Linked DNA regions of Aliamphritea ceti. The protein of the gene in region 2 binds, or shares a complex with, the protein of the main gene of each other region. Links are inferred from orthologs where the notes say so. Each region holds a gene or a part of one and is shown on either strand. Other genes may lie near its edges.

What was found.
Region 1: the proteins of tig (region 2) and rpsG are in contact, whole or in part, in a crystal structure (PDB 3GTY), measured with the Thermotoga maritima proteins. The link is inferred for Aliamphritea ceti from one-to-one orthologs. Residues at the interface, in WP_004081061.1 of Thermotoga maritima: Glu122, Val124, Val129, Leu130, Tyr133, Glu188, Gly259, Ile262, Tyr263, Glu266, Ser270, Glu273, Gln274, Glu277, Arg308, Gln311, Ile312, Ser315, Tyr316, Glu325, Arg329, Arg336, Leu363, Phe366, Trp367, Arg373, Leu377, Arg381, Leu384, Glu387; in WP_004081843.1 of Thermotoga maritima: Lys34, Lys52, Lys55, Glu59, Arg62, Gln63, Glu66, Asn67, Lys69, Val71, Arg95, Ala109, Lys110, Lys111, Gly112, Arg113, Pro114, Glu117, Glu121, Ile124, Ala125, Tyr127, Asn128, Asn129, Thr130, Gly131, Lys135, Asp139, Arg142, Met143.

The regions. Positions count from the first base shown.
Region 1 is NZ_AP025282.1:4,779,388-4,782,317, reverse strand. It holds rpsG (30S ribosomal protein S7), read left to right. Parts: upstream 1-1,195; coding sequence 1,196-1,666; downstream 1,667-2,930. Other genes in the region: fusA (elongation factor G), read left to right, coding at 1,685-2,930; rpsL (30S ribosomal protein S12), read left to right, coding at 689-1,063; rpoC (DNA-directed RNA polymerase subunit beta'), read left to right, coding at 1-569.
Region 2 is NZ_AP025282.1:2,916,978-2,924,716, reverse strand. Bases 1,978-4,935 are described here. They hold tig (trigger factor), read left to right. Parts: upstream 1,978-2,762; coding sequence 2,763-4,109; downstream 4,110-4,935. Other genes in these bases: clpP (ATP-dependent Clp endopeptidase proteolytic subunit ClpP), read left to right, coding at 4,240-4,860. Also shown: OCU49_RS13475 (dihydrolipoyl dehydrogenase family protein), read right to left, coding at 1-1,689; ATP-dependent Clp protease ATP-binding subunit ClpX, read left to right, coding at 5,027-6,319; OCU49_RS13435 (hypothetical protein), read left to right, coding at 6,651-6,917; OCU49_RS13430 (NAD(P)/FAD-dependent oxidoreductase), read left to right, coding at 7,112-7,739. UniProt on the Bacillus subtilis protein: Involved in protein export. Acts as a chaperone by maintaining the newly synthesized protein in an open conformation. Functions as a peptidyl-prolyl cis-trans isomerase.

The DNA of each region.
Region 1 (2,930 bases), 1.9 Mb from region 2 along the record:
ACCCACACGACATTCTGCGCATCAAGGGTGTTACCGAGCTGGCGAAATACATCAACACAGAAGTGCAGGATGTATACCGTCTGCAGGGTGTAGGCATCAATGACAAGCATATCGAAGTGATTGTGCGTCAGATGCTGCGTAAAGTTGAGATTACCGGTGGCGGCGATAGCAACTTTATTACTGGTGAGCAGGTTGAGTTCCACCACGTTGTGGAAGCTAACAAGCGCTTGGAAGCACAGGATAAAGTTCTGGCTAAGTTTGACCGCGTATTGCTGGGTATTACCAAGGCATCGCTGGCAACTGAGTCCTTTATCTCTGCAGCATCCTTCCAGGAAACTACTCGCGTACTGACCGAAGGGGCAGTGAGCGGTAAGAAAGACTACTTACGTGGTCTGAAAGAGAACGTTGTTGTGGGGCGTCTGATTCCGGCTGGTACCGGTCTGGCGTATCACAAAGAGCGTAAGCGTAAGTCAATGCAGGTTGAAGATAGCGTTACTGTAAGTGCAGAAGACGTTCAGCAGGCGCTGACTGAAGCGTTGAATCAGGCTGCAATGCCAGATTCAGAGTAAAAGTTTGGTCGAATATTGACCTGGTGGGCCGAGATTGAGTACAATCTCGGCCCTTTCGTGATGGGATAATAAAATCTCATCGTTTTATTGGTGCTTTTTTAAAGCGTGGAGTTTGCTTAATGGCAACTATTAACCAGTTGGTACGACAGCCACGCAAACGCAAAGCGGCTAAAAGTGATGTTCCTGCACTGCAGGCATGTCCTCAACGTCGTGGCGTTTGTACCCGTGTCTATACAACGACCCCTAAGAAACCGAACTCAGCATTACGTAAAGTATGTCGTGTTCGTCTGACTAACGGATTTGAAGTGACTTCCTACATTGGTGGTGAAGGTCACAACTTGCAGGAACACTCTGTTGTTCTGATCCGTGGCGGTCGTGTAAAAGATTTGCCGGGTGTTCGTTACCACACAGTACGTGGCGCACTGGATACCAGTGGCGTTAACGACCGTAAACAAGGTCGTTCTAAGTACGGTACCAAGCGTCCTAAGTCTTAATAGTTTTTTCGGGACAGCGAAGCCAGTCAAACCCTTTTAGGGTGCAAGCTACTTAGCTAGATCGCAAACACATAAGAGTAAGGTCAGGTATCCATTCCTGAAATAACCTGAAGACCTGATAAGGGGCTTATCATGCCAAGAAGAAGAGTTGCGGCAAAACGTGAGATTCTGCCGGATCCTAAGTTCGGAAACACAACACTGGCTAAATTCATCAACCACCTGATGATTAGCGGTAAGAAATCCGTAGCAGAAAAGATCGTATACGGTGCACTGGATAAAATTTCCGAGCGCACTAACGAAGATCCAATCGAAATGTTCAATAAGGCTCTGGAAGCTATCCAGCCAATGGTTGAGGTTAAGTCTCGCCGTGTTGGTGGTGCTACTTACCAGGTGCCTGTAGAAGTACGTCCTTCCCGTCGTAACGCTTTGGCGATGCGCTGGTTAGTTGACGCTTCTCGTAAGCGTGGTGAGAAGTCCATGGCTCTGCGTCTGGCTGGTGAAGTCGGTGATGCAGTTGAAGGTCGTGGCGCAGCGGTTAAGAAGCGTGAAGACGTTCACCGCATGGCTGAAGCTAACAAAGCATTCGCTCACTACCGCTTCTAAATATCTGAGGATTGTGTTGTGGCTCGTAAAACGCCTATCAAACGTTACCGTAACATTGGTATTTGCGCACACGTAGACGCGGGTAAAACCACGACTACTGAGCGCGTACTGTTCTACACGGGTCTTTCTCATAAGATCGGTGAAGTTCATGATGGTGCGGCAACCATGGACTGGATGGAGCAAGAGCAGGAGCGTGGTATTACCATTACTTCTGCGGCGACTACCTGTTTCTGGAAGGGCATGAATCAGCAGTTCGAAGACCACCGCATCAATATCATTGATACACCGGGGCACGTTGACTTCACGATTGAAGTTGAGCGTTCCCTGCGGGTATTAGATGGTGCTGTTGTGGTGCTGTGTGCGTCCTCTGGTGTGCAGCCTCAAACAGAAACTGTTTGGCGTCAGGCTAACAAGTATGAAGTTCCGCGGATGGTGTTCGTCAATAAGATGGACCGTATCGGCGCAGACTTTTATATGGTTGTTGACCAGCTTAAAGAACGTCTAGGCGCTAATGCTGTGCCAATTAATATGCCTATCGGTGCTGAAGAAGAATTTAAGGGTGTAGTTGACCTTGTTCGGATGAAAGCAATTCTCTGGAATGAAAGTGATCAGGGCATGTCCTATGATTTGGCTGATATTCCTGCGGATTTGCAGGCTAAAGCTGACGAGCTGCGTGAGCAGATGGTCGAAGCGGCAGCTGAAGCAACTGATGAGTTGATGGATAAGTACCTTGAAGAAGGTGAATTATCTAACGACGAGATTAAAGCTGGTTTGCGAGCCCGTACTCTTGATAACGATATTGTGCTGATGCAGTGCGGTTCGGCGTTCAAGAATAAGGGTGTGCAGGCAATGCTGGATGCTGTTATCGAATACATGCCATCTCCGGTCGAAGTAAAAGCGATTGAAGGTGCGGTAGATGACGAAGGTGAAGTGTTCGAAACCCGTGAGGCGGACGACGCGGCTCCTTTTGCGGCATTAGCGTTTAAGATCGCAACCGATCCTTTTGTAGGTACACTGACTTTTGTTCGGGTGTATTCCGGCGTTCTGGCTACCGGCGACAGTGTTGTTAACTCTGTTAAAGGTAAGAAAGAGCGTGTTGGTCGTATGGTGCAGATGCACTCCAATAACCGTGAAGAGATTAAAGAGGTTCGCGCAGGCGATATCGCTGCTCTGATCGGTATGAAGGATGTTACCACTGGTGACACCTTGTGTGATCCGGGCAAGAAAATTGTTCTGGAGCGCATGGAGTTTCCTGAGCCGGTTA
Region 2 (7,739 bases):
CAGGCCGTTAACAGCTGCGTACCAGGCCTGATGCGAGGCTGCATGTGTAAACCGGAAGGGGCCTATAACGTCTCCGCAGGCAAATACATTAGGTAGCTCAGTGCGCAGGTACTCATCCACTTCGAGGCTTTTTTGATCTTTGCTGACCAGGCCAATGTTATCAAGACCGAAACCGTGCAGGTTAGGTGTCCGGCCTGTTGCTATAAGTAGTTGATCGAATTCGATGCGGCGTTCAGTGCCCATGTGATTGCAGATCAGTGTATGTGTATTACTGTTGCTTTCAAAACGCACAGGGGAGTGCTCTGCGCATAGGTTGACACCGTCTTCCAGTAATCTGTTTTCGACGACGCGAGCCGCGTCCAGATCTTCATTAGTAAGTACTTGTGGCTTACGATACACCAGAGATACCTGGCTGCCTAAACGGGCAAAGCACTGACCTAATTCGCAACCAATGGCTCCAGCGCCTATGACAAGGAGGCGATCCGGGCGCTGCTGTAAGTTCCAGATGGTGTCTGATGTTAATGGTGTAAGGTTTTCGATACCGGGTATGTTGGGGATAGAAGGGCGGGCTCCTGTAGCTACAACAATGTTGCGTGTCGTAATTATCTTGCCATTAACTTCTACTTCCCATGGTGAGCGGATGGTTGCTTCACCGGTTTCGCAATCTACGCCCAGAGATTGGTAGCGTTCAACAGAATCATGAGGCTCAATGGTGGTAATAACCCGCTTGATTCTGGCCATAATGTCTGCGAAATCAAATTCTACTTCGGCCTTTTTGATACCAAGTTTGTTTGCGTCGCGTACGTCAGCAAGAAAGTGTGTGCTGCGGATTAGTGCTTTAGATGGAACGCATCCTGTATTCAGACAATCCCCGCCCATTTTATGCTTTTCTATCAAGGTTACTTTTGCTTTTGTAGCAGCGGCTATGTAAGACGTGATTAAACCGCCGGCACCGGCGCCAATAACCACCATGTTGGTGTCAAACTTCTTGGGCTTATTGAATTGCTTGTATTTCTGGCGTGCTTTTATACCGCCGACTATTGCTTTAGCTATCCATGGGAATATGCCAAGTAAGCAGAAAGACAGTATAAGCTCTGCCGATAAAATATCGCCTGCCTGTTCGATCGCACCGAGTTGAGTGCCGGCATTAACGAATACAGCTGTGCCGGGCAACATGCCAAGCTGGCTGACCCAGTAAAAGGTTCTGGCACGCATACCTGTTAGTCCCATTACCGGGTTGATAACAAAAAATGGTACCAGCGGCACAAGACGTAGCGTAAACAGATAAAACATGCCGTCTTTTGCTATGCCCTGGTTAATAGGCTCTATATGCGATTTAAATTTATTGGTGAGAGGTTCTCTCAGCAGGTAACGGGCAATAAGAAATGAGCAGGTAGCACCTATGGTGCTGGCGAAAGAAACCAGAATCAGGCCTGACAATAATCCGAATACGGCGCCGGCAACCAGCGTCATAACAGCTGCACCGGGTAGGGATAAGGCGGTGACACCTATATAGATAGCCATAAAGGCAAGGCCAGAAAGTAACAGGTTGCTGTCTACCCAAGTCTGCAGAGAGGACTGCTGTGACTTTATATAGCTAAGATTGAGGTAACTGCCTAAGTCGAAAATAAAGAATGCAATTACTACCAGTGCAAAGACTGCAACCAGCAGGCCTTTCTTCCAGTTCATGACGGTGTCCTTATAGATAAGAAAGCTGAGGATGCTTTCGATATGAGAGGGTTATCAGCCTGATGAGCTATGGTATTGATTTTTAAACCCGGCCACAAATACTGAGGTATGCTGCAGTGATGCCCTGAAACAAACCTGAAAAATTCGTGTGATTGAATTAGCTACGATGCTTTTATAATGATTTTTTGGCTAATTCTTGTTTTTGCTGGTTGTGAAGTAAACATATATGCGCGCCAGGCTTAGCTAACTGACTTATTTCTTTAAAAAAATCAAAAAGGGTGTTGACGCCAAAGGGGCTCATATATAATATGCGCACCACCTTGAGACGAGGCACTGACGCGGTAACGCGGAGGGCCGAAAGATCAGGGGTTCGGGAAGTTAAACGCCTGAAGCTCAATGGATAGAATGTTAGTTGTTCATAGAGTAAGCTTTTCCAATATGGGCCAATAGCTCAGCTGGATAGAGCACCGCCCTTCTAAGGCGGTGGTCGAGGGTTCGAATCCTTCTTGGCCCGCCAGTTTGGAAAAGTAAGTTATATGTTATGGTGGGCGTAGCTCAGTTGGTAGAGCTCCGGATTGTGATTCCGGCGGTCGTGGGTTCAAGCCCCATCGTCCACCCCATTGCATATAAGCGGACGTGGTGAAATTGGTAGACACGCTGGATTTAGGTTCCAGTGCCGCAAGGTGTGAGAGTTCGAGTCTCTCCGTCCGCACCATTTAGTAAGACTCCTCCTGTAGGGAATATGGTGGGCGTAGCTCAGTTGGTAGAGCTCCGGATTGTGATTCCGGCGGTCGTGGGTTCAAGCCCCATCGTCCACCCCAATTTCCTTTTCTTGTTTGTTGTATCTTCTCTGTATTACGATTTTAGATGCTGCCTTATGGCGGTTTTTTTATGTCTGCTGTTTACTGGCTATTTCAGTGCTTTTCACTTGACTATTCTTGCTGCTTGCCGGAAAATTCCCGCCTTTAGATATTCTGGCCCTGTTTGCGTTAGAGTGCTTTGGCTTCAAGAGCATGCAGGTTGTAAGTGATTTGATTTGTAACGATACAAATAATTTTTTTGTGAGGAATTCCATGCAAGTTTCTGTAGAAACGACTACTGGTCTAGAACGTCAAGTGACTGTTGTTGTACCGGCCGAGCGTGTAGACAATGATGTTGCTCAGCGTGTGCAGCAAACAGCCCGTACAGTACGTATTGACGGTTTCCGTCCTGGTAAGGTTCCGACCAAAGTAGTTAAGAAGCGCTACGGTAAAGGGATTCGTCAGGAAGTAATTGGTGAAGTTATTCAGGAAAGCTTCTACCAGGCAACTCAGCAGGAAAACCTGACACCTGCTGGCGGTCCAAATATTGAATTCAAAAATGATAAAGAAGGTGAAGAGTTCTCTTACACCGCTACTTTTGAAGTTTACCCAGAAATCGCATTGGCTGACTTCTCTGCTGCTGAAATCGAAAAGAACAGCGCTGAAGTAAAAGATGAAGATCTGGAGCAGATGATTGAAACTCTGCGTAAGCAGCAGTCTGACTGGGTTGCTGTAGAGCGTGCTGCTGCAGACGGCGATCAGGTTAAGATTGACTTTGAAGGTTTCATCGATGGTGAAGCGTTTGAAGGTGGTAAGGGCGAAGGTATGGATCTGGTACTGGGTTCCAATACTATGATCCCAGGTTTCGAAGCTGGTCTGGAAGGCGCTAAAGCCGGTGCAGATGTTGAGCTGAACGTAACTTTCCCTGATGACTACCAGTCTGAAGAGCTGAAAGGTAAAGCTGCAGTATTCAAAACGACTGTGCAGTCTGTTTCTGAGCAGCAGTTGCCAGAGCTTAACGAAGAGTTCTTCGCTAAGTTTGGTCTGGAAGAAAACAACGTTGATAGCTTCAAAGTTGAAGTTCGCAAGAACATGGAGCGTGAAGTTAAGCAAGCGCTGAAGAGCAAGCTGAAAGAAGCTGTTTTCGGTCAACTGGTTGAGCTGAACGCAATTGATGTTCCTGCCGCGCTGATTGATAACGAGATCGATGCTATGCGTCGTCAGGCTATTCAGCAGTTCGGTGGTGCAGAAGCGAACATCGATCCAGAAATGCTGCCTAAAGAAATGTTCCAGGCACAGTCTGAGCAGCGTGTAAAAGTTGGTTTGCTGGTTAACGAAGTAATCAAAGCAAACGAACTGACAGTTGATGATGAGCGTGTTAAGACTACAATTGACGAGCTGGCTGCTACTTATCAGGATCCACAGCAAGTTATTGACTGGTACAACAGCAATGAAGAAATGCTGGGTCAGGTTAAGAGCCTGGTGATGGAAGATCAGGTTCTGGATCTGCTACTGGATGCCGCTAAGGTAACAGACGTAGAACTGAGCTATGAAGACGCTATCAAGCCTGCTGAGCCAAAAGCACAGGACGAAGACGCAGAGGTTGAAGCAGAAGCATAATTGCCAACTGCTTGATTTGCGTTTATAAAATAACGGCTGTCGGCGTAAAGTCGGCCGCCGTTTTTGCTTTTCAGGGTGCTTTTATTTGGTTTGTAGGGCACCGAGTTCAGGATCAAAGGAGAGAATAGGTATGTCGCAAACTTATAACGGCCCAACAATGATCACCAGCAGCGGTCTGGTACCTATGGTTGTTGAGCAAACTGCTCGCGGCGAGCGTTCTTATGACATTTACTCCCGGTTACTTAAAGAACGCGTAATTTTTATGGTGGGTCAGGTCGAAGATCATATGGCTAACCTGGTCGTAGCTCAGTTACTGTTCCTGGAGTCTGAAAATCCTGATAAGGATATTCACCTGTACATTAACTCACCGGGTGGTTCTGTTACTGCCGGTTTGTCAATTTACGATACTATGCAGTTTATTAAGCCAGATGTAAGCACTATGTGTATTGGTCAGGCGGCTAGCATGGGGGCATTGCTTTTAACTGGTGGTGCTGCAGGTAAGCGTTACTGCTTGCCAAACTCTCGAATGATGATTCATCAGCCGCTGGGTGGCTATCAGGGCCAGGCAACTGATATTGAAATTCATACGAAAGAAATTCTGTCTATTCGTGAGCGCCTGAATGGTATTATGGCTCAGCATACGAATCAGGATCTGGAAGTGATTTCCCGCGACACTGATCGGGATAACTTTATGTCACCGCAAGCTGCGGTGGAGTATGGTTTGATTGATGCGGTGATGGAACGTCGCTAAACTTTTGAATGCTGATATTTGTCGTGTGCTACAGTTTTAGCACTTATTATGCGACATTAGAGGCTGCTCCAAAGTTGTGAACCGCTATAATTATCAGCATGGCGGAAGATATATATTAGATGGTGGTCAGCTTCAGCAATGGCCGCCTGAGGAAAGAGGTAGTTGAATGTCAGACGATATCAACGGCAAAGATAATGGCGATGACAGCAAAACGCTGTATTGCTCGTTCTGCGGTAAAGGTCAGGACGAAGTTAAAAAGCTGATTGCAGGTCCCTCGGTATTTATCTGTGATGAGTGTGTTGATCTGTGTAATGACATTATCACAGAAGAAACGCAGCAGATTAATGAAGATGTTGAGCAGAGCGATGATCTGCCAACACCTGCTGAAATTAAGCACAATCTGGACGAATATGTCATTGGTCAGGAACGTGCGAAAAAGGTTCTGTCTGTTGCGGTTTATAACCACTATAAACGGTTACGTTTTCAGCAAAATAATAATGGTGAAGTAGAGCTTGGCAAGAGTAATATCCTGCTGATAGGTCCTACTGGTAGTGGTAAAACATTACTTGCTCAAACGTTGGCGCGTATGCTTAACGTACCCTTCACCATTGCAGATGCTACTACGCTGACTGAAGCCGGTTATGTAGGTGAAGATGTTGAAAACATCATTCAGAAGCTGCTGCAAAAGTGTGATTACGATGTTGAGAAAGCTCAGTTGGGCATTGTCTACATTGATGAGATCGATAAGATTTCACGTAAGTCAGATAATCCTTCAATCACCCGTGACGTGTCCGGTGAAGGTGTTCAGCAGGCATTGCTTAAGCTGATTGAGGGTACTGTTGCTTCAGTGCCCCCGCAGGGTGGTCGTAAGCATCCTCAGCAGGAGTTTTTGCAGGTTGATACATCTAACATCCTGTTCATCTGTGGTGGTGCTTTTGCTGGTCTGGATCAGGTTATCCGTAGCCGTAGCGAAAAGAGCTCTATAGGTTTTAGTGCGACAGTTAGCAGTAAAGATGATGCTAAGAATGTTACTGATGTTCTACGTGATCTGGAAGCTGAAGATTTGGTGAAATACGGTCTGATTCCTGAGTTTGTTGGTCGTTTGCCAATGCTGGCAACACTGGCAGAGCTTGATGAAGGTGCGTTAATCCAGATTCTGACTGAGCCTAAAAACTCGCTGACTAAGCAGTATGGCGCTTTGTTCGATATGGAAGGTGCTGAGCTTGATTTCCGTGAGTCGGCCTTGCATGCGGTTGCTCAGAAGGCGCTGGCCCGTAAGACGGGTGCGCGTGGTCTTCGATCGATTCTGGAAGAGACTTTGTTGGATACCATGTATTCACTACCGTCTCAGGAAAATGTCAGTAAAGTTGTTATTGATGAAGGCGTCATTAGAGGTGAGTCTGAACCAATGATGATTTATGAAAATATTGAACAGCCTAAAGCTGCTGCTGAAGAGTGATTTTTTAGTCTAGGCAGAATCAGTGCTGATAAAAAGGGTAGCTAAGGCTACCCTTTTTTTATGCCTGTCTGTCAGAGCTAGGTCTTACTTGCTAAATATATAGACGTTCGTATTCAGTTATCTAAACTTTGCGTGAATGGGTGTATTTAAGTTGGCTTTTAGTGTGCATACAGGGTAGCGCTATACTTGGGTATTAAATGGTTGAGGGGCGGCGCTGTTTTAGCGCTGTGAATCTATGATGCGATTACTGATTAGAAATGTAATATTTCTTATGGTGGGCGTTTTGTTGGTTACAGCATCCAGGGCTACCCAGGTACCAGAAAGGATATCTGTGCAGGTACCCGGCGAAGAGTTCCTATGCAAGCTGGCGGACAGTGCTGATTATTTTATGCTGTATCAGCATCAGGTAAGTTACGAAGCTGCTGAGTTCAGGCATTACACCATGCTAAACGGTTTGACTGTCGTCGTAATGAATAAGCGAACGCTGAGATTTAACCGCTTATCGAATCTTGCCTTACTGTCTGTATCTACGTTGGATATTAATCTGCCTGCTGAAGCAAATCAGCTGATGCATGGAAGTTGTCATTTGGCAGGCTAAGTGCCTATTCTGTAATGGGTATAGCGGCTGGATATACTTTAGTCTATTGTATGTACCCGTAAATATTTCTTTATGTGTCTCTGCTATTTTCTGTTTGGCAGAATAACAATGATCTCTCGAATAAGGTGAGCTTAAGCTATTGGTTTTTAATTTAAAAACAGTGGCTTAAGCTGACTTTATTTTGAGGATTTACCATGCAAACAATCGTAATTGTAGGAGGAGGGGCCGGAGGCCTTGAGCTGGCAGCAAGCTTAGGTGGTCATTTAGGCAAGAAGAAGCAGGCGAAAATTATTCTCGTAGACCGTAATCCCAATCATATCTGGAAGCCATTGTTGCACGAAGTGGCAACGGGTTCGCTTGATATGAGTATTGATGGTGTTTCGTATCGTGCGCACAGTGGTCAGCATCATTACCAGTTTCAGCTGGGTACGATGACCGGTATGGATGCGTCTGCAAAGTGTATCCAGTTAGCTGCTGTCGATGATGAATACGGCGTGCAGGTCTTGCCGGAAAGAACTATTCGCTACGATACCCTGGTGATGGCTGTGGGCAGCGTTAGCAATGATTTTGGTACACCGGGTGTTGCTGAACATAGTTATTTTCTGGACTCTCATCAGCAGGCGGAGCGTTTCCAGCGTGGTTTACTTAATAGCTTTATGCGGATAAATCAGCAAGGCTCTGATAAGAAGCTCAGGTTAGCAATAGTAGGTGGTGGGGCTACAGGTGTTGAGCTCGCAGCAGAGCTGACGCACGTAGCTAATTTGCTAAAACAGTATGGCATGCCGGATATGTCTTCAAGCCGTCTGCAAGTGGATTTGCTTG